DNA from 2 places in the Apilactobacillus apisilvae genome. Region 2 is predicted to be linked to the other one. Evidence: predicted binding sites of a transcription regulator. Region 2 holds the regulator's gene; the other holds the start of a gene.
The links. The regulator NrdR, encoded in region 2, represses ribonucleotide reductase genes. The targets are predictions, from matches to a motif close to ACACNATATATNGTGT.
Positions count from the first base shown of each region.

Region 1: a site for NrdR is predicted at 5,260-5,275, ahead of nrdD (anaerobic ribonucleoside-triphosphate reductase). Genes of this name have one in related genera too.

Region 1 covers NZ_CP093362.1:1,021,996-1,037,442, forward strand. Annotated here, with positions in the region: gene MOO46_RS05215 (MFS transporter) at 1-405, opposite strand, end outside; gene MOO46_RS05220 (DUF1304 domain-containing protein) at 513-869, shown strand; gene MOO46_RS05225 (C39 family peptidase) at 969-1,649, opposite strand; gene MOO46_RS05230 (C39 family peptidase) at 1,800-2,486, opposite strand; gene MOO46_RS05235 (hypothetical protein) at 2,829-3,221, shown strand; gene MOO46_RS05240 (hypothetical protein) at 3,291-3,845, shown strand; gene MOO46_RS05245 (hypothetical protein) at 3,940-4,344, shown strand; gene MOO46_RS05250 (helix-turn-helix domain-containing protein) at 4,389-4,928, opposite strand; gene nrdD (anaerobic ribonucleoside-triphosphate reductase) at 5,304-7,478, shown strand; gene nrdG (anaerobic ribonucleoside-triphosphate reductase activating protein) at 7,438-8,019, shown strand; gene sufC (Fe-S cluster assembly ATPase SufC) at 8,034-8,807, shown strand; gene MOO46_RS05270 (SufD family Fe-S cluster assembly protein) at 8,807-9,964, shown strand; gene MOO46_RS05275 (aminotransferase class V-fold PLP-dependent enzyme) at 9,957-11,168, shown strand; gene sufU (Fe-S cluster assembly sulfur transfer protein SufU) at 11,158-11,583, shown strand; gene sufB (Fe-S cluster assembly protein SufB) at 11,567-12,976, shown strand; gene MOO46_RS05290 (hypothetical protein) at 13,134-13,841, shown strand; gene MOO46_RS05295 (sugar O-acetyltransferase) at 13,891-14,448, opposite strand; gene MOO46_RS05300 (ABC transporter permease) at 14,472-15,447, opposite strand, start outside.
Region 2 covers NZ_CP093362.1:259,702-275,148, reverse strand. Annotated here, with positions in the region: gene infC (translation initiation factor IF-3) at 1-102, opposite strand, end outside; ribosomal protein L20 leader region at 139-269, opposite strand; gene thrS (threonine--tRNA ligase) at 310-2,256, opposite strand; gene dnaI (primosomal protein DnaI) at 2,586-3,518, opposite strand; gene MOO46_RS01375 (replication initiation and membrane attachment family protein) at 3,518-4,882, opposite strand; gene nrdR (transcriptional regulator NrdR) at 4,882-5,358, opposite strand; gene coaE (dephospho-CoA kinase) at 5,370-5,966, opposite strand; gene mutM (bifunctional DNA-formamidopyrimidine glycosylase/DNA-(apurinic or apyrimidinic site) lyase) at 5,959-6,798, opposite strand; gene polA (DNA polymerase I) at 6,816-9,461, opposite strand; gene MOO46_RS01350 (Bax inhibitor-1/YccA family protein) at 9,576-10,268, opposite strand; gene murC (UDP-N-acetylmuramate--L-alanine ligase) at 10,342-11,673, opposite strand; gene MOO46_RS01340 (DNA translocase FtsK) at 11,746-14,148, opposite strand; gene ytpR (YtpR family tRNA-binding protein) at 14,214-14,852, opposite strand; gene MOO46_RS01330 (thioredoxin family protein) at 14,873-15,193, opposite strand; gene MOO46_RS01325 (hypothetical protein) at 15,336-15,447, shown strand, end outside.

The DNA of each region.
Region 1 (15,447 bases), 710 kb from region 2:
ACTACTAAAATTAGTTGAAACGGAATTAATAGATAAAAAAATTATAACTGGAATAAGCTTACCGTTACCGTTAAACATGTTAATGGTAAAATAGAATATAGTCATTGTGATGATTCTAATCATCATACTAGTCAAAATGATATTTTTGTGTCGATATGTATCTACAATATTTCCGATTGGGACCAAAAACAATAAACTCATAATGGGACCAATAATCATTCCAAGACCAGAACTAATTGGTGATTTAGTTTCAGATAATAGCATTAAACCCATTGCAAAAGAAAGCATCCCACCACTAAAAGATCCAATTATATTACTAGCAAAATCTTTTACAATTTGTAAATTAGAAGCATGATTAGAAATATTTATCTTTGTTTTGGCGATAGTTCCACCATTAGAGTCCATAACATTGAACACCCTCTAGCTTTTATTAGTTAATGAAAAGTATAGTTTAGTTATATATAATGTCAATAGATTAAAATAAGATTAAAAAATAATGAGGATAATATGTAATGAGTTTTATATCCAATATTTTAACTATCCTAGTGGCCATTGAATTTTTATTTATCATGGTTATTCAAACTTTTCAAACCACTTCAGATAATACAAGCCGTGTATTTAACATTCCTAAAGATGTTTTAAAAAATAAATTTAATAAAACTTTAATGAAAAATCAAGGCATCTATAACGGATTAATTGGTATTTTATTACTATATAGAACTCTTTTCGCCAACCATCCTAAAGAAATTGTAATCCCAATCTTAATATATACAATAATTGTAGCGATTTATGGTGCTTTTACTAGTCAAAAAAGTATCATTATCAAACAGGGATTGTTACCAATTATTACTCTAATTGTTATTATATAAATAATAGTCGAACCACAAAAAGTGATTCGACTATTTTTAATTTCTGAATATAATCCAAGCAACAAATAGTGGTGCAAAAATAAACATTAAAAATTACAATTATTGTATTGCCACAGCATAACGTTTGTAGTTATAAGCTTTTGCTAGTAATTTAGATTTAACCCAATACTTACCACGATTAGGATCTGAAATATGATAATAACCACGTTCATAACCATCCATCAATACAACATGACTATTAACAATACCATTTCCCCATTTATAATGTTGATATTCTGGAGTCTCACTATAATGGCTAACAATATAAACAATTACAGGGTTACCTATTTTAATTTGATGTTTTAAATCTTTCACAATTGAGCCAGTCATATCTTTAACATGATGATATAGATTGCCCCAACTAACCAATGCTTTCGGATATATTGACTGAAATTTATTATCTTGATCCTTAATATATGGGGAACCAGCATAACCATTATTAGGATTATCACTTTTACTGTAAGGCATTTGTTTTAAAAAGGTTGATAAATTAGTTTTCGAAAGGATTCCTTTTTCATGAAAGCCTTCTAGTAAGCTAGCCGCTTCACATCCATTCCAAGCTTTTGAAGATTTTTGATTAATATATGGTGCATCCAAATTAATAGCATGTGCATTTGCTTCAATTGGCCGATTAATATAAGTACCTGGAATTTTGTTATTGCTAATGTATAAATTGATGGAGAATATAATGACTAAGAATAAGCAACCAGTTAATATGAATTTCTTTTTATATTTTAACAAACTACTAAACCACCCGTTTTATTTAATAATACATACATTTTAGCTTAACATATGGTTAATAGATATGATAAAAGATAGTCCTTAAGAAAAACGTAATATCTAAATTATTGGATAAAAAAATGCCCTACAATTTTTGTAAGACATTTTTTATTATTGAACTGCTACTGCATATTTTTTATAGTTATATGATTGTTCAAATGAACTAGCTTTAACCCAGTATTGTCCATGGTTAGGATCTGAAACATGATAATATCCGCGTTCATATCCATCTAATAATACAACATGACTGTTATCAATTTCAGTCCCAAAAGAATATTTTTTATATTGAGGTTTTTGATAACCACTTACAATATAAGTTAATACTGGATTACCAGCATCAATTTGTTTTTTCAAATCATTAATTGATGAACCAGTCATATCTTTTACTTTATGATACTGGTTACCCCATTTATCCAGTGCTTTAGGAAAAATAGATTCAAAATATTTTCCACTACTGGAATATGGAGAACCAGCAAATCCGTTGTTAGGATTGCCATCCTTAGAGATGGGCATTTGTTTTAAGAATTCTTTTAAGTCGGTATTTAATAAAACACCTTTAGAATGAAAAGCTTCTAGTAAACTAGCCGCTTCGCAGCCATCCCAAGCTTTAATTGCTTTTTGACTAATATATGGTGCATTTAACTCAACTGCGTTAGCATTTTTTTCAGCCGGCCTAATTGAATACGTTCCAGAAATTGGATCTTCATCATTCATAGAACCAAATGTTGTATAACTTGCTCCAAAAATTGCCAAGGCTAAAAATCCAATGAATAATATTATTTTTTTATAATTAAGCAATGACAACACCACCTTGAATAGTTAATTAGACATAACATCTTAATGTTAATACTATTATCTTGAATTAATTCATAATTAATTCATTTGAAAACAAATATTAACATTAATGAAATGTTTATTGACTATAAGTTTATGTTTAATTACTTAAAATAACCTTAATATAATAAAATAAGCAGTTATATTACTATATATTAAAAACCAAGACTGGTATAGTGTAATTGAGCTGGGCAAGACTTTTAGGTTAAAATATCACTTTTCATTTACTTACAACACAATTTCGTACTATATAAACTTTTTAATTTTGACAATAAAATTATATTAAAATATTTTGGAGGTAAACTTATGTACAATATTCTTGATATAAATATAAATGGTAATATGTTAGCTTTACCAGCAGATGATAGATTAATAAAAATGGCAATACAAGGTAAGGATAACGAAAATTACAAAAATATATCTAATGATAATGGTGATACATTAAGTGCAGATAAGTCAACTGATGAATACATAAACGCTTTTATTGAACTAAATCATTTCATAAAAACTTATCACAAATTCTTTATATATTCAAAATTATTTGAAGACGCTAAAAATTCAAATGATACAGAAAGTGCTGCTAAATTTAAAAAAATAGCGATTGATAATAAACCTGCCCTAGCAAAAGTTAATGATAAATATGTCAAAAACGATCTAGTATTAGACTTATTTAAACAGCAATCAGATAAACTAAAATAAAAAAATGTATCAAAATTAAGATACATTTTTTCTATGAATTATATACTATCATAAAAAGAGTGGATTAACATGGCTAAAAAGAAGCGATTCAAAGACTCATCATTTGCTTTCTGGTTAATTATAAATATAGCATTATTCGTAGTAGTTTTTCTTTCGACAATATCTTTAATTGTATCAGCTATTGCAGTTATATTATTAAATATTATTTGGCTCATTAGAAAATTATTTGTTATGTTTGGTAAAGGTAATTCATTTGATGATGTTGTTTTAAATATAATTAATACTTTTGGAAATTTTAAAAAAAGTATTAATAAATTTTTACGTTATAATCCATTAACTGAAGCTACTTTTCATTTTTTCAGTAAACTTAATAGCTTATTAATGAAAATGTCTATTACAAAAAGATTCTTTATTGTCAAAGTGTTACAAATAAATCTTCTTATTATTGAATTTTACACACAAACACTTAATATATGGGAGATTATATGTTTCATTTTATTACTAAGATTTATCAAAGTAGTCCAAAGGATGGACGATAATACTAATGATAGCGCCATTGAATTGATTATATGGATAATGATGGATTTAATAGCAATTGTTCAATTATTATTTTATATTAGATAGTTTATTTGAATTTATATTAATTAGCGATATATTTAACATAGCTTTATTTAAAAAATAACACCTATTAAATAATTAAAAAGGAGCAGTGAATAAAATGAACTTAGATGATGCAAGCAAAGATCAAATTCTGGAAATTGTGAACCAATATAAAAGATATTACTATATTAAAATGGATATGCTACAACAGATTCGACAACTACAACAACAAGCAAATGTTTCATTACATACTGAATTACACAATGACAGTCAAAATTTTCAGGATGACTTAAATAATTCAATCAATATTAATCTATCAGGTGATAAAAATAATATTGAAAAAAATATCATCAATGAATTTACTCAAAACATTGCTGATGATGCTTTTAAAATCATTATGAAAGATGAATCATCAAAAAGTGCTTCAGAACTAGCAAAATATATTCATGGTGAAGATATTTTTCTTGGTTTCAGTAATATTGGTAGTATTTTTAAAGATATTAACCGTTGGATGAAAAATTAATCAAAACGCTAAAAAGTATCCTAAATTTTTAGGATACTTTATTTTTATCTAAAATGTGGATGATTTCCCGCATTAAATCCTGAAATAATTGTGGGTAGAATTGATAAACAAAAGGCTACAAACAAAACAATCATCAAAATATTAATCCATTTATTTTTAATTTTAATTCCAAATTTCTTCATCAATTTATCTATTTTCATAACAGCAACGAAATTAATAATACATATAACCATTATAAACATCTCTGCTGTATCATTTAATTTAACAATATTTAAAGCATCGATAATTAAAATAACTAAAAATAATATATTAGTTGTTACCAATAATTGACTAATTGGCTTCATTCCACTTATAACATCTTTCTTTTTTAAATATTCCTTCATTCCGTTATCCTCCTTTAATAGTAAGTTTAGTGATATATCATAATATTCACTCAACTTAATCAAGCTTGTAATGTCAGGATATGTTTTTTCATTTTCCCAACTAGAAATGGTTTGTCTTGAAACAATCATATATTTTGCGACTGTTTCTTGAGTTAAAATTTTGTCTTGGCGAGCTTTTTTCAATCGTTCTCCAAATTGCATATATTTATCACCTCTTGTTGTTTAAAATATTAGTTTAAATTTTAATGAAATACTAGCAATGATTCCTTGCAACATTGATTTAACAGCATTTTAAATATAAAAAGCAATATAAAAATAAAATCATTTAAGATAATAATAAATTTTACTTAGTTAATAATAAGATTGAACAATTCTTATATAAATTTTTAAAACATTAAGTTTTTTAAACAAATAATTACCATTTCTACGGCTTTATGAGAAAATTAAAAGTTTATAATGGTTCGCTATACACTATTTGAATTACTTTTCAAGAATGTAATTACACTATATCTATGTGTTAATCTGGAAACAGACACAATTTATAGTGTATTTTTTATTTTGAAAGGTTCTGTATAAATGTTAGACACTCTATTCAACCATTTAAATGTTATCAAGAACACTGGAGACAAAACTCCATTTTATAAATACAAAATTGATTATATTTTTGATCAGTTTAAATTTTCTGATGAAACTAGAACTAAATTTTTTGAAAAATTAAACTTATTGACAAAAGATACAAGTGAAATCACAGCAGTACATATTCATGATTTTATAATTCAATTTCTAGAAGAAAATAATCTTTTAGATAATAAAAAACAATATTTAGATTTTCAAAAAAAGGATCAAGAAAAATTTGCAAAAGCCACTGATGTTGAACACAAAATTAATCAATTATTTGGTCGTGAAGATCGAGTTGTTCATGAAAACGCCAATAAGGATAGTAATGTTTTCAATACGCAACGGGACTTAGAAGCTGGTGCTGCTAGTAAAGCAATTGGTCTAAAAATGCTGCCAGGAATAGTAGCGAAAGCTCATTTACGCGGTGATATCCATTGGCATGATTTAGATTATTCACCTGCAACTCCTGAAACGAATTGTTGTTTAGTCGACTTTAAAGAAATGCTAACGAATGGTTTTAAGATTGGTAATGCTGAAGTTAAATCACCTCGTTCGATTCAAACTGCCACTGCGCAAGTTTCACAAATCATTGCCAATGTTGCTTCACTACAATATGGTGGACTATCGTTTGATCGTGCTGATGAAGTTTTAGCACCATTTGCTGAAATTAATTATAAAAAACATTTAGAAGTAGCTAAAAAATGGGTGCCAAAAGATGAACAAGCTGCTTATGCCAAAGATAGTACGAAGCAAGATATCTATGATGCCATGCAATCACTAGAATATGAAATTAACACTTTGTATTCATCCCAAGGTCAAACCCCATTTACCACCGTTAGTTTTGGCTTAGGAATTAATTGGATTGAAAAAGAAATTCAAATCGATATTTTAAAAATTAGAATTAAAGGTTTAGGAAAAGAACGTCGTACTGCTATCTTCCCCAAGTTAATTTATACCTTGAAGAAAGGTCTTAACTTAAAACCAAATGATCCTAATTATGACGTGAAAGAATGGGCAATTGATTGTGCCACAAAACGGATGTATCCAGATATTTTAATGTATGACAAACTTTGTGAAATCACTGGTAACTTTAAGGCTCCCATGGGGTGTCGTTCATTTGTTCCCAAATGGGTTAGTCCTGAAGGTAAGGAAGTCAATGCTGGTCGTATGAACTTAGGAGTAGTTACTGTTAATTTACCAAGAATTGCTTTATTTGCTAAAGGAAACAAAGAACTATTCTGGAAGATTTTTGATGAAAAATTACGCATTGTCCATCAAGCCATGGCATATCGAATTGAACGCACTAAACAAGCCAAGCCCGACAATGCTCCATTACTTTATAAATATGGTGCCTTTGGTAAACGCTTGAATTCTGATGATGATGTTGACCAATTATTCAATAATGAACGAGCAACTGTCTCATTAGGATACATTGGACTTTATGAAGTTGCGACTTCCATCTATGGACCTGATTGGGAAAACAATGATGAAGCACATGAGTTCACGGTTAGCATTGTGCGTGAACTAAATAATTTATGTAAGAAATGGTCAAAACAAAGTGGTTATCACTATAGTTTATATTCAACTCCTGCTGAATCATTAACTGACACCTTTGCTCAAGATGATATTGAAAAGTTTGGCAAGATTACTGATATTACTGATAAAGAATACTACACTAACAGCTTTCACTATGATGTTAGAAAACGCCCTAATCCATTTGAAAAATTAACTTTCGAAGAAGCATATCCTCATTATGCCTCAGCTGGATTCATTCATTACTGTGAATATCCTAACTTAAAACAAAATCCGAAAGCTTTAGAAGCAGTATGGGATTGGGCATATGATCACGTCGGTTATTTAGGTACTAATACTTCGATTGATAAATGTTTCAAATGTGGCTTTAAAGGTGATTTCAAGTCCACTGCACGTGGCTTTGAATGTCCACAATGTGGAAACCATAACCCTAAATACTGTGATGTGGTTAAAAGAACTTGTGGTTACCTAGGTAATCCTCAAGCACGACCAATGGTCCATGGTCGTCACGTTGAAATTTCATCACGTCAAAAGAATATGTCGAAAGGAATGATTAAAGATGTCGCAAAGGAAGAGACAGCCAAACAATCCAAAGCCTAAAGAATGGCTTGCTGATGATTTAAGTTTACAATATATTGCCGATTACAAGCCCTTTAACTTCGTTGATGGTGAAGGTATTCGTTGTAGTATTTATGTTAGTGGCTGTAATTTTCATTGCCCTGGTTGCTATAATGTGGCATCGCAAAACTTCCATTATGGACAACCATATTCAAAAGACTTAGAAGATCAAATCATTGAAGATATGAAAGCCGATTATGTTCAAGGATTAACGCTTTTAGGTGGTGAACCCTTCTTGAATACCCAAGTTTGTTTACAATTATGCAAACGAGTTCGGAAAGAATTTGGCAATAACAAGGATATTTGGTCATGGTCAGGTTACCGCTGGGAAGAATTAATGAAGGAATCTTATGATAAATTAAAATTATTATCGATGATCGATATTTTAGTTGATGGGCGTTTTATGGAAGATAAAAAAGATTTAACTTTGCAATTTCGCGGTAGTTCTAACCAACGAATTATTAATGTACCAAAATCATTAGAACAAGATAAAGTTGTGATTTGGGACAAACTAGTTCATTAGAAGGAGGCCCTACTTTGTTAGAAATTAAAAATTTGCACGTTAAAATTAACGAAAATGGTAAAGAAGTTATCAAGGGATTGAACCTAATAATTCCAGATGGTGAAGTCCATGTGATTATGGGACCTAATGGAACTGGTAAATCCACCCTTTCACAAACAATCATGGGGTCCCCCAAATATAGGATCACCAGTGGTGAAATCTATTTTAATGGGACCGAATTAAATGAATTGGCCACTGATGAACGCGCTCGATTAGGTTTATTTATTGGAATGCAATATCCAACTGAAATTAGTGGAATTAAAAATGTTGATTTTATTCATGCAGCTATGAATGCAATTAAACCGGATGATGAAAAAGTTAGTGTTTTAGAATTTATGCAACGTTTAGATCAGGTAATGGAATTTTTAGATATTCCAGAAGACTATACCAATCGTTACTTAAATGAAGGCTTTTCTGGTGGTGAAAAAAAGCGCAATGAAATTCTTCAGATGATGATGATTCAACCCAATTTAGCAATTCTTGATGAAATCGATTCAGGCTTAGATATCGATGCATTAAAAGTCGTTTCAAAGGGAATTAATAAAATGCGTGATAATCAGTTCAGTTCATTAATTATCACGCATTATGATCGGATTTTAAAATATGTTCGACCCGACGTAGTTCACGTTATGATGGATGGTCGGGTTGTTACCAGTGGTAATTATCATTTAGCTGAGCAATTAGAAGCTGGGGGATATGCAACATTACGTGATAAATTAGGAATTGATGCAAAGTTGGTGGATGACTAATGAGTCTTTCGATTCAAGAATTTACACAACAAAATAACGAACCACAATGGTTATCAGTTAAAAGAATGGTAGCAGCTAAAATCGCTCCAACTCTTTCCATTGAAAACCAGCAACGATCATTCAATTTTAATCAGCCAGAATTAAATTACTCGGAACTTAACACTAATAACCAAGCCAATTTAATTCATAAAAATGATCGAGTCATTGCTATGGATTTATTTGTAGCTGCCAGCAAATATCCTGAATTAATCCAAGAAAACTTAATGGAAAAAGCAATCCCATGGCGTGAAAACCAATTGAACGCTAACCATTTGGCTTATTTACAATCTGGTGGATTTGTATTTATACCTGATAATAAAGACATTAAAACACCCATTAACGTCAGCAGACTAGTTAAACATCACGATCAAGAAAAACATTTATTAATTATTGCAGCTGCTGGTTCAAAAGCTAACCTTATTTTTGAAGATGAAACAAATAATTCTAATAATGATCGAATAATGATTGAAGTACTATTAGGTGACCACGCTAAAGTTAATTTTTATGATGCTGCTTTATCGAAAGCTAAAAATTCACATCGAGTTTTAAATGCTTATTTAGCACAAAATGCTGAATTAAATACTTATGTTGGATTGTTTAATCATTTTAATAGTCGGTATGATAGTAATATTGATTTAGATGGGATTGGCAGTTCAGCAAATATTAATTTAATTAGTCTAGCTGATAAGCAACAAAAACAATTTATTAAAACCAAAATTACTAATCAAAGTGAACATACTAGTGGCATCATCACTGAACGCGGCATTGTTGCCGATGATGCTAGAACGATTTGTGATACAACGGGGCAAATCAAACAAAATGCTCCTAATAGTTATTCTGATCAAAGCAGTCGCTTATTAACATTATCATCAACTAGTAAAGGTAAAATTGACCCAATTTTACTAATTGATAATCATGATGTTGTTGCTGGACACGCTGCTAGTGTGGGACGCGTAAATGCTGACCAATTATATTATTTAAAAACTCGTGGCATTCCAGCAAAAGAAGCTCGTTTATTACTAACTCGTGGATTTTTAACTCCATTAATAAACAAATTTCCTGATGAAGATATTCGACAAAAAATGATTGTTAATTTAGAGGAGCGAATCAATGGATAATCAAAAGATTAGAACAGATTTTCCAATGTTAGTTAAACATCCCAAATTTATATATTTTGATAACGCTGCAACAACCCAAAAACCACTTTCAGTAATTAAAGCAGTGACTGATTATTATGAAAATGATAATTTCAATGTCCATCGCAGTGTTTATTCAGCGGCTGAAAAAACCACCCAAATGTTTGAAGAATGTCGTAATAAAGTAGCTAAATTTATCAATGCTAAAACCAATCAATCAATTGTTTTTACTGCTGGAACAACCCAAGGAATTAATCAAGTCGCAAATGGTTATTATAAATATAATTTAAGTCGTGGTGATGAAATTGTTGTCTCCATTGCTGAACACCACAGTAATTTATTACCCTGGCAAAATCTTGCTAAAGAAAAAAATGCCAAATTAAAATATATTGATATCAACAATGATGGAACTTTAAATCTAGAATCTGCCAAAAAGATAATTACACCTAAAACTAAACTGATAGCAATTACCGCAGTATCTAATGTTTTAGGCAACATTAATAACTTAAATACATTAATTAAAATTGCACACCAAAATAATACTGATGTATTGATAGATGCTGCACAAGCCGCACCCGAAATTCCAATCAATGTACAAAAGATAGATGTAGAATGGCTTGCCTTTTCTGGTCATAAAATGCTAGCACCTACTGGGATTGGTATATTGTATGGTAAGAAAAATTTGTTAGAAACAATGAAGCCGACTCAATTAGGTGGTGAAATGATTGAGCATGTCGAAAAAAACAATTTTTCCACTAAGGAGATTCCATATCGCTTAGAAGCTGGTACCCCCAACGTTGAAGGTGTCATTGGATTATCAAAGGCGGTCGATTATCTAAATAATATTGGTATGATGAATATCCAAAATTATTGTAAAAGCTTAGGTCAATATCTATATGATCAACTATCCAAAATTACTGATGTAAATGTCTATGGACCAAAAATTCGTCAAACTGGAATTGTCGCTTTCAATATAAAGAATATTCATCCTCATGATGCTGCAACTTATCTAGATTTTAATAATATTGCAGTGCGTGCTGGTCAACATTGTGCCGAACCACTAACAAAAAAATTAGGGGTGAATGCTACGTTACGTGCTAGTATATATTTTTATAATAATCAAGCTGAATGCGATCAATTAGTTAATCAGGTTATTGAAATGAGGTCATTTTTCAATGGAAATTAAAGATTTATATCAACGGGTAATTTGGGAAAATGCTAAAAACTGTCCTAATGACCAAGTCGAAAATGATTCTATTCATCTACATAACCCCACTTGTGGTGATGATATTTTAATTAGTGGTGAATATGAGCATAATATTTTAACTGATATGAAAATCAAAGCAGATGGCTGTATTATTTTTAAGGCCGCAACTAGCTTTATAAAATCACTTTGCATGAATAAATCTAAATCAGAAATCGAACAAATTGTTTTAACTTTTTCTGAATTTATGACTAATAATCAAAATGCTGACAAAAATATATTGGGTGATGCCTTCGTTTTACAATCAGTTAGCCAATTACCCATGCGAATTAAATGTGCAATGCTTCCCTTCAAAGCAATTTATCAACTAGTAAATGGAGATGATAGTAATCGATGATTCAATTAAACATTTAAATGATGATTATCAATATGGATTTAAGGATGATTTTAATCCACTCTATTCAACTGGCGATGGATTAAACGAAGATATCATTCGAGCAATTTCTGCCCACAAAAATGAACCAACGTGGATATTGGATATTAGATTAAAGGCATTTAAAATTTATCAAAAATTACCCATGCCTGATTTTGGACCGGATTTATCTGATTTAGATTTAAGTAAAATTAGGTATTTTCAAAAAGCTGCTGATCATGTTTCAAGAGACTGGGATGATGTTCCCGACCAAATCAAAAACACTTTTGAAAAAATTGGCGTTCCAGAAGCAGAAAGAAAATATTTAGCTGGTGCCGAAGCCCAATATGAATCAGAAGCGGTCTATGCAAATATTAAAAAAGAGTTTAAAGAAATGGGCATTATTTTTAGTGATACCGATACCGCTTTAAAAGAACATCCTGATTTAGTTAAAGCCTATTTTGGTAAATTAGTAACCCCACAAATGAATAAATTCGCAGCTTTAAATACCGCTGTTTGGTCTGGTGGCGTCTTTTTATATGTACCTAAAGGTGTTCACGCTAAGATTCCAATTCAAGCTTTCTTTAGAATTAATGCTGGTCGGACTGGTCAATTTGAAAGAACTTTAATTATTGTGGATGAAGATGCCAGTGTGAATTATGTTGAAGGATGCACTGCGCCTAGTTACTCAGAAGACAGTTTACATGCTGCCAATGTCGAGGTTTTTGTCAAAAAGAATGCTTTTTGCCGTTATACAACCATTCAAAACTGGTCGGATAATGTTTATAGTTTAGAAACAAAACGAGCATCTGCTGATGAAAATGCAACGATGGAATGGGTTGATGGAAATTTAGGATCAAAAGTAACCATGAAATATCCTAGTATTGATTTAAATGGTCCTAATGCAACTGGTACCATGCTATCAATTGCTTTTGCTAACAATGAAATTTATCAAGATACTGGATGCATCATGCGTCATCATGCTCCACATACTTCTTCTAATGTGGTTTCTAAATCAATTTGCAAATCTGGTGGAATTTGTAATTATCGCGGAACCATTCGGATGAATAAAGAAGCCCATTATTCGAAATCACATATTGAATGTGACACGATTATTATGGACGATGAATCTGCTAGTGACACAATTCCGCATAATGAAATTAATAATGGCGATTCTGAAGTTGAACATGAAGCCAAAGTTTCCAAGATTTCTGAAACTGACTTATATTATTTAATGAGCCGCGGATTGTCAGAAACTGAAGCTACTAAAATGATAATTATGGGATTTATTGAACCCTTCTCCAATCAATTACCAATGGAATACGCTGTAGAACTAAATAAACTAATCGATTATCAAATGGAAGATTCAGTGGGTTAGTTATAAATCATAATGTTTCATGTGAAACATTATGATTTTTTTGTCTCATATTTATTGAAAATTATACGTATAGTGGTAAAGTGTACTTGTAGAAATGTTACAGGAAGTTTATGGATATATTACATAGAGATTACAGTAAAGAAGAGAAGGTATAATTATGAACAAAAATATTAAAACAATTTTATACTCATTAATAGCTACATTTACTGTTACAACAGCCATCGGCTCAATCAACGCAAATGCTAATACTAAAAAATATAATCATTTTGATAAAGCCGAAACTAGTGCTAAAACCATTACTAAAAATCAAAATTGGGCTGATCGTTTAAATAAGCATGGTTATACTTTTAGAATTCAAAAACACCAAATGGATTCTTTTAGTGGTGAATTTACTCGTAATTTAAACCGCAAAAAGCCTTCTAACTATAGCTTAAAAGATGTTGAAAAGTTTGCTGATAGTAACATGAATTTTCGTGTAAATCATATTTGGAGCTACAAAAATGGTTTAGAAGCCAATGTCGTTTCACAATCCGGTAAGGTTAGTGGATGGATTCAATACAATAGTCTATATAATAAAGAACAAGCTAATAAATCATTGAAACCACTTATTAAAATTGAAAATCGAATTGCCGATAAAGCAGAAGATGTAACCTTTTACCAATATGAAGGTAAGAAAATACATGAAAATAAAATTAATAAAGCTAAAGCTTCAATTAATAATGATTTAAAACAAGCACAAACAGAAGCTAACAAATTAACCGGTAACAACAAAAAATTAGCTGATAAATCAATTAAAGAAGCTAAAGTATTCGCTAAAAATAGTGATATTAAAAATCTTCCAGCATTATTAGTTGGTCGGATGTAATAAAAAATAGGAAACTGAAAATATCATTTCAGTTTCCTATTTTTTTGCATTAATCTTCAATTTTTTTAATTAATTTAGCAGGAACGCCACCAAAAATAGAATCATCAGGAACATCTTTGGTTACAACAGCACCAGCAGCAATCACAACATTATTGCCAATTGTGACTCCTGGCAGGATGGTTACATGACCACCAATCCAAACATCACTACCAATATGGACTGGTAATGCCTGACCCATTCCTTGATTACGCTGTTTGGCACTGATTGGATGATTAATCGTATAGATGCCAACATCCGGGCCAATCATAACGTTATTACCGATAACGACATCATTGATGTCCAAAATTGTTAAATTATAGTTAGCGAAAAAACGAGATCCTACATAAATGTTTTGCCCATGATCAAAATTAAATGGTGGTTCCACAGAAACATGTTCACCATATCCACCTAACATTTCTTTCATCTTGTTATTTCTGGATTCTTCATCTGATTTAGGAATTGCATCATATTCAAGACATAAGTCCTTATAATGCTTCTTTCTTTCAGTGAAGACTTTGTCGCCAAGGAAAAACAGTTCGCCCTTTCTCATTTTTTCAAGTTCAGACATAAATAATCGTCTCCTTTAAATGACTAACGATATTTAATTCCATTCATAAAACTACGAATCCAACCAGAATCATCACTTCTTAACATTAATCCCTTATAGACTTTCGAAATCCAATAAGTTAATCCAACAATGAACGCGATTAAAATAATCAATGAAATTAGTTGTTCTAATATGCCTACTTGACCGTTAATAGCTCTAATTGGCATAAAATACATTGATGATAATGGGAAATATGATAACACTTTAGAAATAATCCCATTACTGTTATTCTGTAATGCATTTGAGGCCAAAAACATAATAAGCGTTAAAAGAACAATTGGTTGAGCAGCTTTACCAGCATCTTCTTTTCTAGATACTAATGCTCCAGAAACAGCTGATAAAATAATACCTAAAGCTAATCCTAAAATAATGAATATTAAGTTAAAATTCATAAAATTAGTAAAAACATCATGTAATACCGGTTGAATTTCATTAAATACTGATTTCATTGAATTCATATTAGCTAAAACTTGATATCCAATTGTTAACAAAATTGCATAACATAAAACTTGGGTTAAAAGCGTTAGAATAATGCCAATAATTTTACCAACAAAATATTTCGAAGCAGTTGTACTACTAAAAATAACTTCTATGATTTTGGAACCTTTTTCTTGAGCAATTACACTGGCAGTTACCCCTGAATACATAAGTAAAAAGAAGTACATAACATATATTAGTGTTGTTAAGGAGCCCACTTTAGCAGTATTAGAATTATTTTTATCATCCGCAACTTTATTAGCCTTAACTTTACTACTAAATACTGGTTGAACTGACAAATTTTTAATTTGTTCAGCTGATAATTGACTGTTTTTTAAATTCATTTTAGATTGACTATTTTTTAAAACCTGTATTAGATCCGTTTTAACATCATCATCAATATCTGAATTTCCTACGTAGTTAGCAACTAGTTTACCATTTTTATTAGTAATTTTTACATATCCATAAATATCACCTGACTTT
Region 2 (15,447 bases):
AGCAAGTTTCATCGCTTCTGATGTTGATTTAACTCCTAATTGATCACCATTTGCACCAATTAAACGAACTTCACGTGCTCGAATTCCATCATTAACCATCATATCGTTTGCTATGGTAATTCACCTCCAAGTATATTAAAAGCAGAAAAAATGCGGAAGCCAAGAAGGCTCCCGCATTTGTCCTTTGCTGTACAAAGGTTTATCCGATATCATGCCTAGCAACTTAATTATCACTTAGGCGAGAAGCGGGAAGGCTTCTGCTTTTTCAATAAACTAATAATATCAAATTATAATATGCTTGTCAACAAATTATTCATTTCCTCTTGAATAATTAGCAATATCATTTTTAATTTCTTTTGCAAAATCTTCAAATAATTCATCTTTACTATCTTGTTCACTGTATTTACGAACTGATACACTTTGAGAATTCATTTCATTATCACCAACAACCAATGTGTATGGGGTTTTATTGGTTTGAGCATCACGGATTAAATAACCCATCTTTTCATTACGATCATCAACACTTGAACGAATTCCCATTTGAACTAATTTTTCATTAATTTCTTTAGCATAATCACCATGTTTATCCATACTTACAGGAATAATTTTAACTTGATGTGGAGCCAACCATGTAGGGAATGCACCTTTATATACTTCAATTAAGTAAGCAATAAATCTTTCCATCGTTGAAACTAAGCCACGATGCATCATAACTGGACGATGTTCTTGACCATCTTCACCAACATAATGTAAATCAAATCTTTCAGGTAACATAAAGTCCAATTGAATAGTTGATAAGGTTTCTTCATTACCCATTGCTGTGTATGTTTGAACATCTAGCTTAGGACCATAGAAAGCTGCTTCACCTTCTGCTTCAACATAGTCTAATCCAAGATCATCCATAGCACCTTTAAGCATAGATTGAGATTTATTCCACATTTCGTCATCATCAAAATATTTTTCAGTGTTTTTAGGATCACGATAACTTAATCTAAAGTGATAGTTACTAATATCAAAATCTTTGTATACTTCAGTCATTAAATGAAGAACCTTTTTAAATTCATCTTGAATTTGTTCAACACCTAAGAAGGTATGACCATCATTTAATGTCATTTCACGAACACGTTGTAGTCCAGATAAAGCTCCAGATTTTTCGTATCTATGCATCATACCTAATTCAGCAATACGAATTGGTAATTCACGATATGAACGAATATGGTGTTTGTAAATTTGAATATGACTTGGACAGTTCATGGGACGTAATTCAAGTTCTTCACCTTCACCCATATCCATTGGGGGGAACATATCATCACGATAATGATCCCAGTGACCAGATGTCTTGTAAGCATTTAAATTCATAAGAACAGGCGTAATAACATGTTCATAACCATTTGCTAGTTCCTTATCAACAATATATCTTTCAACAACACGACGAACAGTTGCACCATTAGGCATCCAGTATGCTAAACCAGCACCAACTTTAGGATCAACAAAGAATAAATCTAATTTATTACCAATAACACGATGATCACGTTCTTTAGCTTCTTGACGTCTGTTTAAATCATCTTCCAAGTTGGCTTTTTTATAAAAAGCAGTTGCAAAAATTCTTTGTAACATTGGGTTTGATGATTTACCTTCCCAATAAGCACCGGCAACTGATAGTAACTTAAAGGCTTTTAGTGGTTTAGCAGAAGACATAACAGCGCCTTCGCCTAATCCTAAATAATCGCCAATTTGATAAAAGACTACTTTGTTATCTTTAGCTAACTTATTAACTAATTTGGCTTGGTATGGATCACCATCAACTTGTTTTAATGCATCTTCTAGACTTAGAACTTTACGTTCAATTTTAACGTTATCTTTAACCATTTTGTTCATACGTTCTTCAAGTTGTGGTAATTCATCAGCACTAACTTGAGTTTCACGTTTATCAGTATCAACAAAAAAACCATCATCGTTAGTATTACTTTCACCAAATTGAATGTTAGTAAATTGATCTGCTAAAGCTGCTTTTAATAATTGAGCTGCAGTTTGACGTAATACCTTCAAACCATCATCACTATCTTTAGTAACAATTTCAATTTTTCCACCTGATTGTAATGGTAAATCAACGTCTACCATTTCACCATCAATCTTACCAGCTACAGCTTTTTTAGCTAAACTAATAGAAATTGATTTAGCAATATCTTCAGTAGTTACACCTTCATCAAAATCTTTTACATTTCCATCTGGGAATTCAAAAGAAAGGCTAGCCATAAATATCTCTCCTCTTTAAATTTTTAAACGGGAAGTTAAAAACAAAAAAGCCCCTAGCACTACACAAAAAGTGTAATACTAGGGACGTAATTTACGTGGTTCCACCCGAATTCTATCCATAAATTAAAATTATGGACCTCATAAATAGTAAGTAACGGAAACTACCCGTTCTAAAATTATCCTTTAGAAATTTAAGAAGTGGTAACTTAAAGTGATTAAATAAGAAAACTTCCAGTAAATGTTTTCTTTCCCTGTAATAGATCAAGATAAGTCATATCTTCTAATTAACTACTATTATCATCATTTAAAGTTAAATTGTCAAGTTAAAATTATTGAGGGCGACGATTATATCCAGTCATTTGAACTTCTTTTGATAAAAAGTGTATTCTTTGCATAATTCTTTGTGCTTTTAAAGGTTCTTCATCACCCTTATTATTAAACTTCAAGTGATTATTTTCAAATTGATCCATCGAATAATTAGAAGTGAAGAAAGTAGGTAATTCATTTTGCATTCGATATTCTAAAATAACACTAAAAATATCATCCCTAATCCAAGAAGACATATCATCAGCACCAATATCATCTAATATTAACAAAGGTGTCATTTTAATTTTACCAACTTTTTTAGAAACTGTATTATTTTGAATTGAACCTTTGATATTAGTAACAAAACTAGGAAAATGCAATAGCATTACTTCATGACCATTTTTGACTAACTCATTAGCCATAGCTGCCATTAAAAATGTTTTGCCAACACCAAATTCACCATACAGATATATACCCTGATGGTAAGATTTAGGATTCTCTTCATAATCACTAATAAATTGTAAACAATTATCATAAGCATTTGCTCTAATTTGATTGTTATCATTATAAAAAGAATCAAAATTAATTTTACGTAAAGCGTCAGGTAAAGCAACTAAATGCATTTTTTTTAACATTTTATTAGCCCTTATCGATTCAATTTTTTCTTTAGTTGGAACATATGCAACGTTGATTGCATTTTTGCTTAGTTCTAATTTTGGCTGATATCCAGGAATAGTTGATTCTTCACCAGAATTAACCTTATTACGTTCTCTAACAAATTCATATAGCTTAGAAATTGATTTAATAATCGTAGAATGATCTAATTCATCATTATGACTACTTAAAAATCTTTTAACCTCTTTATCTTGAAAAACTTCATTAGCTAATGATTTAAATCGTTCACCAAATTTTTTATTAATCATTAAGTTAGATAATTCGTCACTTAAATTTTCCATTATCTTCCCTCTTTTCTCCAGCTTCTAATTTTTTTCAGTTTATCATCTAATTCTTTTCTTCTAGAATTGCTTAAATTATTATCGATAGATACATTTTTTTTAGTAGAATTACTTTTTTTAGCCCAATCAGGTAATTCTTCCTTAATTGGTTTTCGATAATTACGTTTTCGTTCACGTTTTTTTTCATCATTACTTTTTTTACGATTGCGAATTTCAGTGATTGCGTCTTCAGCAGTGCGAACGCCCTTCTGTGACCAATTATCAGCAATCGTTGTAAATAAGTTTCTACTTAGTCCAGATTTTTTTTGATCAATAATAATATGATAAGTAATCATATTAATTACTTCAGGTTTTAGTACAGAAACTTCAATCACATCACGAATTGTCCTAACTTCATTATCGTGAACAAAACCATCCACTTGAACCTTGAGTCCTTGCAAAAAATCAATCGGTGAATATTCTTGAGCCATCTCAACAATTTGTTTTTCAGAATTATCTAACTTTTGTGTATCTTCTGGAATATATGTTTTACGATTGTCTTCTTGAACACTGTTTTGATTATTAAATTGTCGATCAGCTAATATTTTTAATTTTTTAGGATCAAAAACATTGTTGTTAACATTAGTTGATCTTTCAATTAAACGCGCCATATTTGTTTCATCAATCCCATATAAAAGATGCTCAGAATTAATTAATTCATGATTTTTTTTAACATCGTTCAAGTTAACAAAAGAACTCTCTAAAATAGATAATATCAAACTAAAATCAAAATCGTCATCTATATTTGGTTTATTTGATCCTTTATCTTCATAATCATTAATCATTTCTTTAGTTTGATTGATAACATCAGGTGTCTTAGATAACTCGCTCCCCTTAATATTAAATACTTGAAGGAAGTTTTTAGATATGTCATCAAACCCGTCTAAAGATAAAGTATCATTAACTAAAGAATTTGATAAATCTGTATATCGATTTTCTCCAACAATTTGTAAAAGTGTAACACTTAATAAATCATCTTTAAAAAATTCAGTTGGATTTAAAGGATTAACCAAGCGATAAACATACTTATTATCTTTAATGTATGTCTTAATTAACCCTGATCCTTCTAATTTTAGTCTAGCTTCATAAAATGCTTTAATATCTATATTTAAATATGCTAGTAATTCAAAATTAGCATGCATTGAAAAATCGGTATCATGTTCATACATTCTCCAAAAACAATTGATCAACGCATATGCATTAATCCCAATTATTGGTTGATATAACATGTCTAATGATTCTCTTTCAATGTCAGAAATATTATAATAGCTAGAAAAAATTTGAAAATTATCTTGTGGATTCAGCTTAGAGCAATTCTCCATCATTATTTACCATCATTCTTTTGATGATCTTTATCAATAACCTCTTTTAGTTCATTATAAAAGACCGTCATATCTTTGAATTGACGATAAACACTTGCAAATCTAATATAAGCAATTTCATCAACATTAACAAGCTCTTTCATTACATACTCACCAATAGATTGACTAGGAATTTCATTTTCTCCCATTGATCTAATTTTACTTTCAACATTATCTACAATTTCTTTCATTGAATCCATAGAAACTGGTCTTTTTTCCGCAGATCTAATAATTCCACGTAATATTTTTTCTCTATTAAATTCTTCACGATTACCATTATTCTTAACTACCAATAATGGTGTTTGTTCAATTCTTTCAAAAGTAGTATAGCGATAACCACACTTTTCACACTCTCTACGGCGACGAATAACTTGGCCATTTTCAGTAGGACGGCTATCGACCACTCTAGATGAATTTTTATGGCAATGAGGACATTGCATTAACTGTCACCTCAATTAATTTCTTTAGATATTTTATTGAATAATTTTACCACTTGCGAACGTGTTTGCATAATAGAACCATTACTATCAACCAGATTATCAGCTAGTCTTTCCTTAAATTCTAATGGCCACTGATTGGCAATTCTTTTAGTAGCATCAGCAATACTCAAACCATTGCGTGCAATTAACCTTAGTAATTGATTATTTGCAGTACAAGTAACTACAACAATTTTATCACACATATAAGAATATCCGCTTTCAAATAAAGTTGGTGCATCAAGAACTATAGTTTTTTCAGTAGATTTGTTAATTCTATCATTTACAGAAAATCTAATATATGGATCCATAATTCTCATTAAGGATGTCAAATTACTTTTATTACTGAAAACAATTTTAGATAACGACTTACGATTTAAGCTACCATCATCATTCAAGATATGGTTACCGAAATATTTAACAATATCATTAAGACAATTAGTTCCTTTTTGCTGTAATTCATAAGTTATTTTATCAGCATCAATAATTTCATAACCATTTTCAGACAAGCATTCTGAAACATTAGATTTACCAGTTGCAATTCCACCAGTAAGGCCAATAATTTTAGTCATTATTTGACACTTGTTTCTGACATTTAGGACAAAAAGTGGTTCCTCTTTGAGCTACTCTAATTTTTTCAAAACTAGTACCACATCTTTCACAAGGTTTACCAGCTTTGCCGTATACGTGCAGTTGATTTTGAAATTGACCAGCTTCACCGAAAGCATTTGAATAAGAATGAACAGTTGTTCCATGTCCTTTAATGGCCATCTTTATTTCTTCAATAATATTACTTCTTAAATCCATAATTTGATTATCTGGAATAGTATTAGTTATTGTTTCTGGATGAATTTTACTTAACCATAAAACTTCATCACAATATATATTACCTAGACCAGCAATATTGCTTTGATTAAGCAAAAATGGTTTAATTTTCCCTCTAGCTTTATTCATAATTGATTTCATATAACCAAAAGTTAAGTCTTCTTTAGTTGGTTCAGGACCAATTGTTCCTAATCCTGATAATGTATGTTCATCACCATTTTTAATCAAATACATCCTACCAAATTTACGGCTATCTTTGTATCTAAGTTCTCTACCTCCATCTAAGTGAAAAATAACATGGGTATGTTTGGTAGGTTCAGTACCTTCTGGTTCAACATCATACTTACCTTCCATTCTCAAATGAGATACCAATGTCATTCCATTTGAAAAACGAAACAATAAATATTTCCCTCTACGATCTATTTTTTCAATTTTTTGATTAGTTAAAGTAACTTTTAATTTTTCTGGACTAACATTAATCATTTTAGGATATAAAACATCAATACTATTAATATGAGAACCTTTGACTAGTTGAGTAAGTCCTTGTCTAACAGTTTCAACTTCAGGTAATTCTGGCATTTCAAAAACCTCACTTTTTATTTAATATTATACCAATTTTTTCCATAATGACTTTTAACTTTTAGTGGAACTTTTAGTTTCAGAGCAGAATCCATAACTTTAGGTACAAGCTTTTCTAATATTTTAATTTCATCATTAGGTGCTTCAAATATTAATTCATCATGAACCTGTAATAACATTTTAGCCTTTAAATTATTATCTTTTAAAGCTTTTTGCATTTTAATCATTGCTATTTTAATAATATCAGCCGCACTACCTTGAATAGGAGAATTCATAGCAGTTCTTGCTGCAAAAGAACGTTGATGAAAGTTTCTAGAGTTAATTTCAGGTAAATATCTACGACGATGCAAAATAGTTTCAACGTAACCGTTATTCTTCGCTTTTCCAACAATATCATCCATATAGTTTTTAACATCAGGATATTCGGCAAAATATTTTTCGATAAACTGTTTAGCATCCTTACGGCTTATTCCAGTATTGTTAGCTAAACCAAAATCAGAAATTCCATAAACAATTCCAAAATTAACAGCCTTAGCTTGTCTTCTTAGCTCAGGTGTAACATCACTATTATCTTTCAAGTCAAAAATTCTTCTAGCAGTAGATGCATGAATATCATCATTATTAATAAATTCATCTTGCATGTTTTTATCATTTGAAATTGAGGCTAAAACTCTTAATTCAATTTGTGAATAATCAGATGAAAAGATTTGCCAATCTTTATGGCTTGGCACAAAAGCTTGTCTAATTTTACGGCCTTCTTCAGTTCTAATTGGAATATTTTGAAGATTAGGTTCAACAGAAGACAAACGACCCGTTTGTGTAAGTGTTTGCAGATATCTAGTATGCACCTTATGATCATCATGAATATCTTTAGACAAACCAACTATATAAGTTGATAAAATTTTAGATAATTGACGATAGTCCAGTACTTCTTGAACTATGGGATAATTTGATGCTAATTTTTCTAAAACATCAACTGCTGTTGAATACCCCGTTTTGGTCTTTTTTAAAACTGGTAAGTGCATCTTTTCAAATAAAATTTCTCCCAGTTGTTTAGGAGAAGCAATGTTAAATTTCACACCAGCTTCATTATAAATAAGTTGTTCTATTTCACTGATTCGTTCAGTTAATTTACTACTCATTTGATCGAGAATATCTTTATCAACAAAGATTCCATCAATTTCCATTTTAGCTAAAACAAAAGCTAATGGAAGTTCAAGATTTTTATACAAATCAATTTGTTGGTTATCGTTTAGCTCATCTAATAATTTTTGTTTGAGGGACTGAATTGCCATAAGCTTTCTTGAGAAATGTGAATATAAAACATCATCTTCAGGAATTCTGCGCTTAGCACCCTTACCATAAACATCTTCATCAGATTGAATTTCAAAGTAGTCATGTTCGTTGGCTACTCGACCTAAATCATTGCTATTATCGTTAGTATTTAGTAAATATGAGGATAATAATAAATCAAAACCGACATTTTTTAGTGTAATGCCAAGACGATTTAATCCAACATAAGTTCTTTTAGTATCAAAAACATTTTTTACAATATTATTATTTTCTAAAATATTTTTTAGTTGAGGTAATTTTAAAAGATTGATGTCCTTGGAAACATAATTATCATTATCAATTTTTAAAGCAAATCCAATGAAGTTGTCACTATGATAATTTTCACCGTCAATACCTAAATAAAAAGTAACCTCATCATTATTGTTCTTTAAATCTATTAAATTATCTTTAGTTAATTCAGTATAATTAATGGATTTCATATCCTTGGTTTCATCAAAATCCATTTGACTAAGAAATTTTTTAAAATTCATTTCACGATAAAATTTAACTAACGCTTCTAGATTATCACCTAAATAATTTAAATTGGTTAATTCAATATCTATCGGTGCATCACGATGAATTCTAGCTAATTTTTTATCTAAAAAAGCTTCTTGTTTGTCTTCAATCAAATGTTCTTTAAGCTTTTTACCACTGACTTCATCCAAATTATCATAAAGATTTTCGACACTATTAAATTTTTTAATTAATTTTAAAGATGTCTTGTCGCCCACACCTTTTACGCCGGGATAATTATCAGAACTATCACCTTTGAGTGCTTTCCAATCAATAATTTGTTGTGGTGTAATTCCCATTGTTTCTTTAACATAATCAGTATCATAATGAGTTACACCTGAAACACCACGATTAGAGATAGAAACAGTCGTTTTTTCTGAACATAACTGAGTTAAATCATTATCTCCTGTAACAACTGTTGTTTGAAAGCCGTTATTATCTGCTTCCTTAGAAATGGTTCCAATAATATCATCAGCTTCATAGTTATCAAGCTCATAAGTTTTAATTCCACGGGCTTTTAAAAGCTCTTTTACATATTTAAATTGTTCGATTAATTCTTCTGGAGTTTTATGTCTTCCTGCTTTATAACCATCATACATATTAGTTCTAAAAGTCGTTTTACCAGCATCAAATGCAACTAAGGCATGTGTGGGATTGGTTTTTTTTAGCATAATATCTAACATATTATTAAATCCATAGATAGCACTCGTATGAACACCCTTATTATTAGTAAAGCGTTCTACTTGATTGATTAAAGCATAAAAAGCTTTATAAACAATACTATTACCATCTATCAATAGTAATCTCTTTTCAGCCATAAAATTCTCCTTTTAACTGTAAAATATTTTATAATTAAATTTTAACACTTATCAATATTAATTATATCTAAAATAAAAAAGATGATGTTGTAATAACATCATCTTTTTTAATAATTAATCTCTATCATTACCACCAAAAATGCTTAATAGTTGTAAGAACAGATTAATAAAATCTAAATATAATGCCATAGCTCCATTAATAGCTAAGCCATTTTCTGAAACTTCAGAACCATGTTCATTATACAATTCTTTAATTTTTTGACTATCATATGCAATTAATATGGTAAAGATTATTACAGCTATAACTGAAATAACAAAACTGAAGAATGGAACTCTTAGAAAAGCATTAATAATACTTACAATAATTAACGCAATCAATGCCCCGGTTGCTTGAGTACCAATTTTATCTAGGCTTCTCTTAGTTGTAATACCAATAAAAGACATAACCGCAAAATCCACAGTAGCAGTTAAAAATGCTTGAGTAATAACCGTTGCACTATATGCTAGGAATATATAAGAATATAATCCACCAGTTAAAGCCGAAAATGCAATAAACATTATAAAACCTAGCGTAGAATTGTTCATTGCAACTTTAGAAGTAGCATAAGCTAAAACTAGCCATATAACAATTCCTACTATACTAGGAACTAAGGCCAAAGTAGTGTGGTAAACAGATCCTACCAAGTAAGAAACAATTCCAGAAATAAGAACGGATAGTGCCATCCATCCATATGTCTTGGTTAAAAATTTATTCATACCAAATGAATTGTTTACTAAACGACGATTAGTTTGATCATAATCATTCATCATTAATCCCCCTTTATATAAAACATAATAATTTAGTATATTTTACCAAATAAAGAAGTATGAATACAAGTTTTTAGTTCACATTATTAATTACATCATTTAGCAATTCTTCGTAAATTTTTTCATATTTTTGAATATCACCAGCACCCATAAAAATGACAACTGCATCGTGATAATCCAATAATGGAGACATATTTTCAGCTTTAATTAATCCACCATTTTTAGTAATCTTAGCTTCTAAATCAGCACTAGAAACTTTACCCGCTTTTTCACGAGGTGAACTATAGATTTTAGTAATATAAACATCGTCTGCTTTATTTAGACTTTCAGCAAATTCATCTAAATAAGCAATAGTTCGACTAAAAGTATGGGGCTGAAAAACAGCAATAATTTTTTTACTTGGATATTCTTGTCTTGCAGCATCTAAAGTAGCATTAATTTCTGATGGATGATGAGCATAATCATCAATAATGGTCATATCACCCACTTTTCTTTGAGCAAAACGACGTTTAACTCCACTAAATGTTTCCAATTCTTGTTGTACTTCATCTAGATTATCATGTTCAAAGTATGAAACTGCGATAACAGCAAGTGAATTCAATACATTATGTTCACCGTATAAGTGAATTTGGAATTTACCCAAATTTTTACCACGATATTCTACGTCAAATGATGAACCAGAAGTACTACGAGTAATGTTAGTAGCTCTAAAATCATCATCTTCATTAGTACCGTAATAATAAATGGGTACATTAGCAGTTAAATCTCTAAGGTTTTTATCGTCACCCCAAGCAAAAATACCTTTTTTAGTTTGATTTACGAATGTTTGAAATGCACTTTTTACATCTTCAATACCAGTATAATAATCCGGATGATCAAAATCGATATTAGTCATAATCGCATAATCAGGTTTAGTTGCTAAGAAATGTCTTCTATATTCATCAGCTTCATAAGCAAAGAATCTAGCATTAGGAACTCCCTTACCAGTACCGTCACCAATTAAAAAGTCAGTTGGAGCAATTCCTGATAAAACATGTGATAAAAGACCAGTTGTACTGGTTTTACCGTGAGCTCCACAAACGCCAATACTTGTATGTCCTTGAATCATTTTACCTAAGAATTCATGATAACGATAAACCTCTAATCCCATTTCACGTGCTTTTTTAATTTCAGGATGATCATCGTTAAATGAATTTCCAGCAATAACAATTAGACCCTCATGGATATTATTTTCATCAAAAGGCAATACCTTGATTCCGGCTTGTTCTAGACCTCTTTGTGTAAAAGTATACTTTTCAATATCAGAACCTTGAACTGTGCATCCCCTATCGCGAAGAATTCTGGCCATTGCAGACATCCCTGTACCTTTAATACCTACAAAATGATATGTCTTACTTGTATCCATAATCTAAACGCCCCTTTAAGTTTTCGTTAATTTAATAATAGCAAACTTTAAATAATAAAGTTAATAAAATTATTAAATGTTTAGTTTTTTATAATCTTTCTCTGTTAAATATACATCTCTAGGCTTAGAACCATGCTGCCCAGAAACATAATTATTCTGCTCTAAATTATCAATCAAGCTTGCTGCACGATTATAGCCAATTGAAAAGACTCTTTGTAATTTAGAAGTTGAAACATTATCTTCTTTAGAAATATATTTTAATACTTGTGGCATTAATTCATCTTGTTGTTCCACTTTATTAACATGTTTTAAAAGTGATTCTGGTTGGAAAGCATACTTAGGTTGGCCTTGCTTTCTAACTTGGCTAGTAATATTTTCAATTTCTTCATCTGTAACAAAAGTTCCTTGTAATCTAATTGATTGACTAGCACCGCTACCTAGATAGAGCATATCACCTTTACCTAATAATCTTTCAGCTCCAGCATTATCAATAATCGTTCTTGAATCAACTTGACTAGAAACCATAAAGGCAACACGAGTTGGAATATTATTTTTAATTGTACCAGTAATAATATCAACACTAGGTCTTTGAGTCGCTACAATCAAATGAATTCCTGCAGCTCTAGCCTTTTGGGTAATTCTAACAATATAATCTTGAACTTCACTTGAAGCAACCATCATTAAGTCAGCCAATTCATCAATCACAATCAAAATATAAGGAATTTTTAATCCATACTCACCATGTTCTTCTGCCATTTTATTAAATTGTTCAACATTTCTGGCACCAGAAGAAGCAAGTTTTTCATAACGTTCATCCATTTCTTTGACTGCCCATTTTAAAGCAGCTGATGCTTGTTTAGGATCAGATATAACTGGTGAAAGAAGGTGTGGCAAATTATCATATGGGGCCATTTCTACAGCTTTAGGATCAATTAAAATCATTTTTAGTTCAGCAGGAGTAGCTTTGTAAAGTAAAGAAATTAACAAACTATTTAAGAAAACACTTTTACCAGATCCAGTAGCACCGGCAATTAATCCATGTGGCATTTTACGAATATCAGTCATTTGTGGTTTGCCAGTTAAATCAACACCTAAAGCTACTGTTAGTGGATCTTTATTGTTTTTAAATTGTGGTGTGTCCAATACTTCAGATAGCATAACTGGTCTAGGATGCGGATTAGGAATTTCAATTCCCACAGTAGTTTTACCTGGAATTGGTGCTTCGATTCTAATGTCCTTTGCCGCTAGAGCCATTTTCAAATCATCTGTTAAGTTAGTTATCTTACTTACTTTAACCCCCAACTGTAGTTTAACTTGGAACTGAGTTACTGTAGGTCCATTTGTCCAATCCACTACATTGGCATTAACATGAAAAGCACTGAGCGTTTCATCTAATTTTTGAGCCTGACTCTCAATCCAATCATCTAAACTATCATCATCAACATTCTTTGGTTCAGATAATAAATCCAAACTAGGAAATTGATATTTACTATCATCATAAACAGTTTCTTCAGACTCATCTTTTTTATCATTAAATAAGGACAAATCTTTTTGAGCATCCTGCTCTTCATTAATAATTGAAGATAAAGAATGTCCTAATACTGAATGCTCTTCTTTATTATCATTAACTTCTGCATCTTTGCTATTTGAAACTTCATTAGTAGACTTTGATTCATCAGAAGGATTTTCTTTGTTGTTTTTATCTATCACTTCAGAATCTTTTAGATTATTAACGTCATCCGGTTTAGCAGCAACAAATTTTTTCCCATCACTTTCAATATTTTTCAAATACTCAAAATCATTAGCATACAAATCAACATATTTACTATATGGTGTTTTATTGTCTTCTGTTTCAGGTTCTATTTCTGAATCATCATCTTCATTATCAATTTGTTCTTTATCGTCATCATTTATAGAAATCAAACTGTCATTAGAATCATTATTTTCATTAATATCGTTTTCTTGATTAGCAATAATCGTATTATCATCGTTTTGAATTTTTTCTTTGATGGGTTCAATGACATCTTCATTATTATCATTATCAAAAGTAGGATTTTCATCTGATAAGGTTTCAGTTGAATTGTCGTCATCTTCATTAGCAGATTCTTTAACAATTGATTCCGATGGATCATAGTTATCTAGGTCAATTGCACCTTCATCATTATCCGCATAAACAATCAAGTTATCTGAATTAACCTCCAAAGACTGCTTAATTTTTAAATAAGGTAATGAAATTTTTAGTTTATAATACGGTTCACTACTACCTAAAAATTCTTGCTGCTTAGTAGGTTTGAATTCAGCAGCTCTTTGCGCAATTGGATTGTCACTTGTATCTACATCAGACTGTTTTAAATCTTTTTTGCGATTATAATTATGCTTTTTGTTTTCTTTGATCTTATTTATATGTCTATTTTCTTGTTTTTTGGTATTGATGCGATACTTTCTGTAAAAAGCAGGTCCATCATAATGTTCCATATAACTTTCATCCTCAAAAATCAATATTATTTTATGTACAAAAGAGGAAGAACTCCTCTTTTTATTTATTCAAACAAAGTGGATGCATTATCAAAATCAAATTCAGATCCAACTTCATAATTATCAGGTAAAATTAAAGCTCCCGGTTTTTGTGGTGCATTCGGAATATGAAGTTCACGTCCTGAACAAATCATTCCATTACTATCTTCACCTTTTAATTCACCAGGAAAAATAATTAACCCATCCGGCATCATTGCACCAACTTTGGCAACAACAACTTTAATGTTTGCTTGCATGTTTGGTGATCCACTAACAATTTGTAAAGATTTACCATCATTAACTTCAGTTTCTGTTATTTTTAAATGATCTGACTTTGGATGATCACTTACAGACTTTACATAACCAACTACAAATTTGGGGTCATCATCTAAAACAATATTATCAGCTAAATTCTGTGCCTTTAAAGCATCATTTAGTTTGGTAACGTCATCAGCATTCAAATCAATTTGACCATTCATATCAGTTAACTTAGGTAAAATATGGCTAGCATTCAAAAAATTGTAACCAATTATTTCACCATTATCTGTTTCAGAAATAGTAACTATATCGTTCTTGTACTCTACATTTTGTTCACCAGTTGTTTCACCTAAAACAACAACTAAAATATCGCCATTTTGTTTAGGATTATAACTTGCAATTAACATTAAATCTTACCTCTCAATATTTAATTTAAAGAATCAATGAATTCTTCAACTTGTTTTTTAGTTTTTCTATCTTTGTTTACAAAACGGCCAATTTCTTCACCGTTATTGAAAGCAATAAAACTAGGAATACCCATTACACTTAATTCAGCAGCTAAATCGATATTTTCATCACGATCAACAGTTAAAAATGTGTATTCTTTATATTCAGCTTCAATTTCAGGCATCGCAGGCTTAATAAAAGAGCAATCGGGACACCAGTCAGCGGTAAAGAATAGAATATACTTGCCACTATCAATTTTATCTTTCAATTCATTTAAGTTCATTTTTGGTAATTGTTCCATTAATAAACACTCCTTATAGTTTAATGTTGTTATATTATAACTTATAAATTAGAAAATGTTATCTACTTTGATTATAATATAACTTAGTAATAATAAATCGGAGGTAATCATAATTTCAAACAATAAATTATTTTATACAGGCTTGCTAATTGGAAGTATTGCAACCAGCTTCTATAGTAACCAACTCTATAAAAAATATAAGGTTCAATCCATAATTAACAAAAAGATTCAAGATGCAAAAAGTAATTTTAATA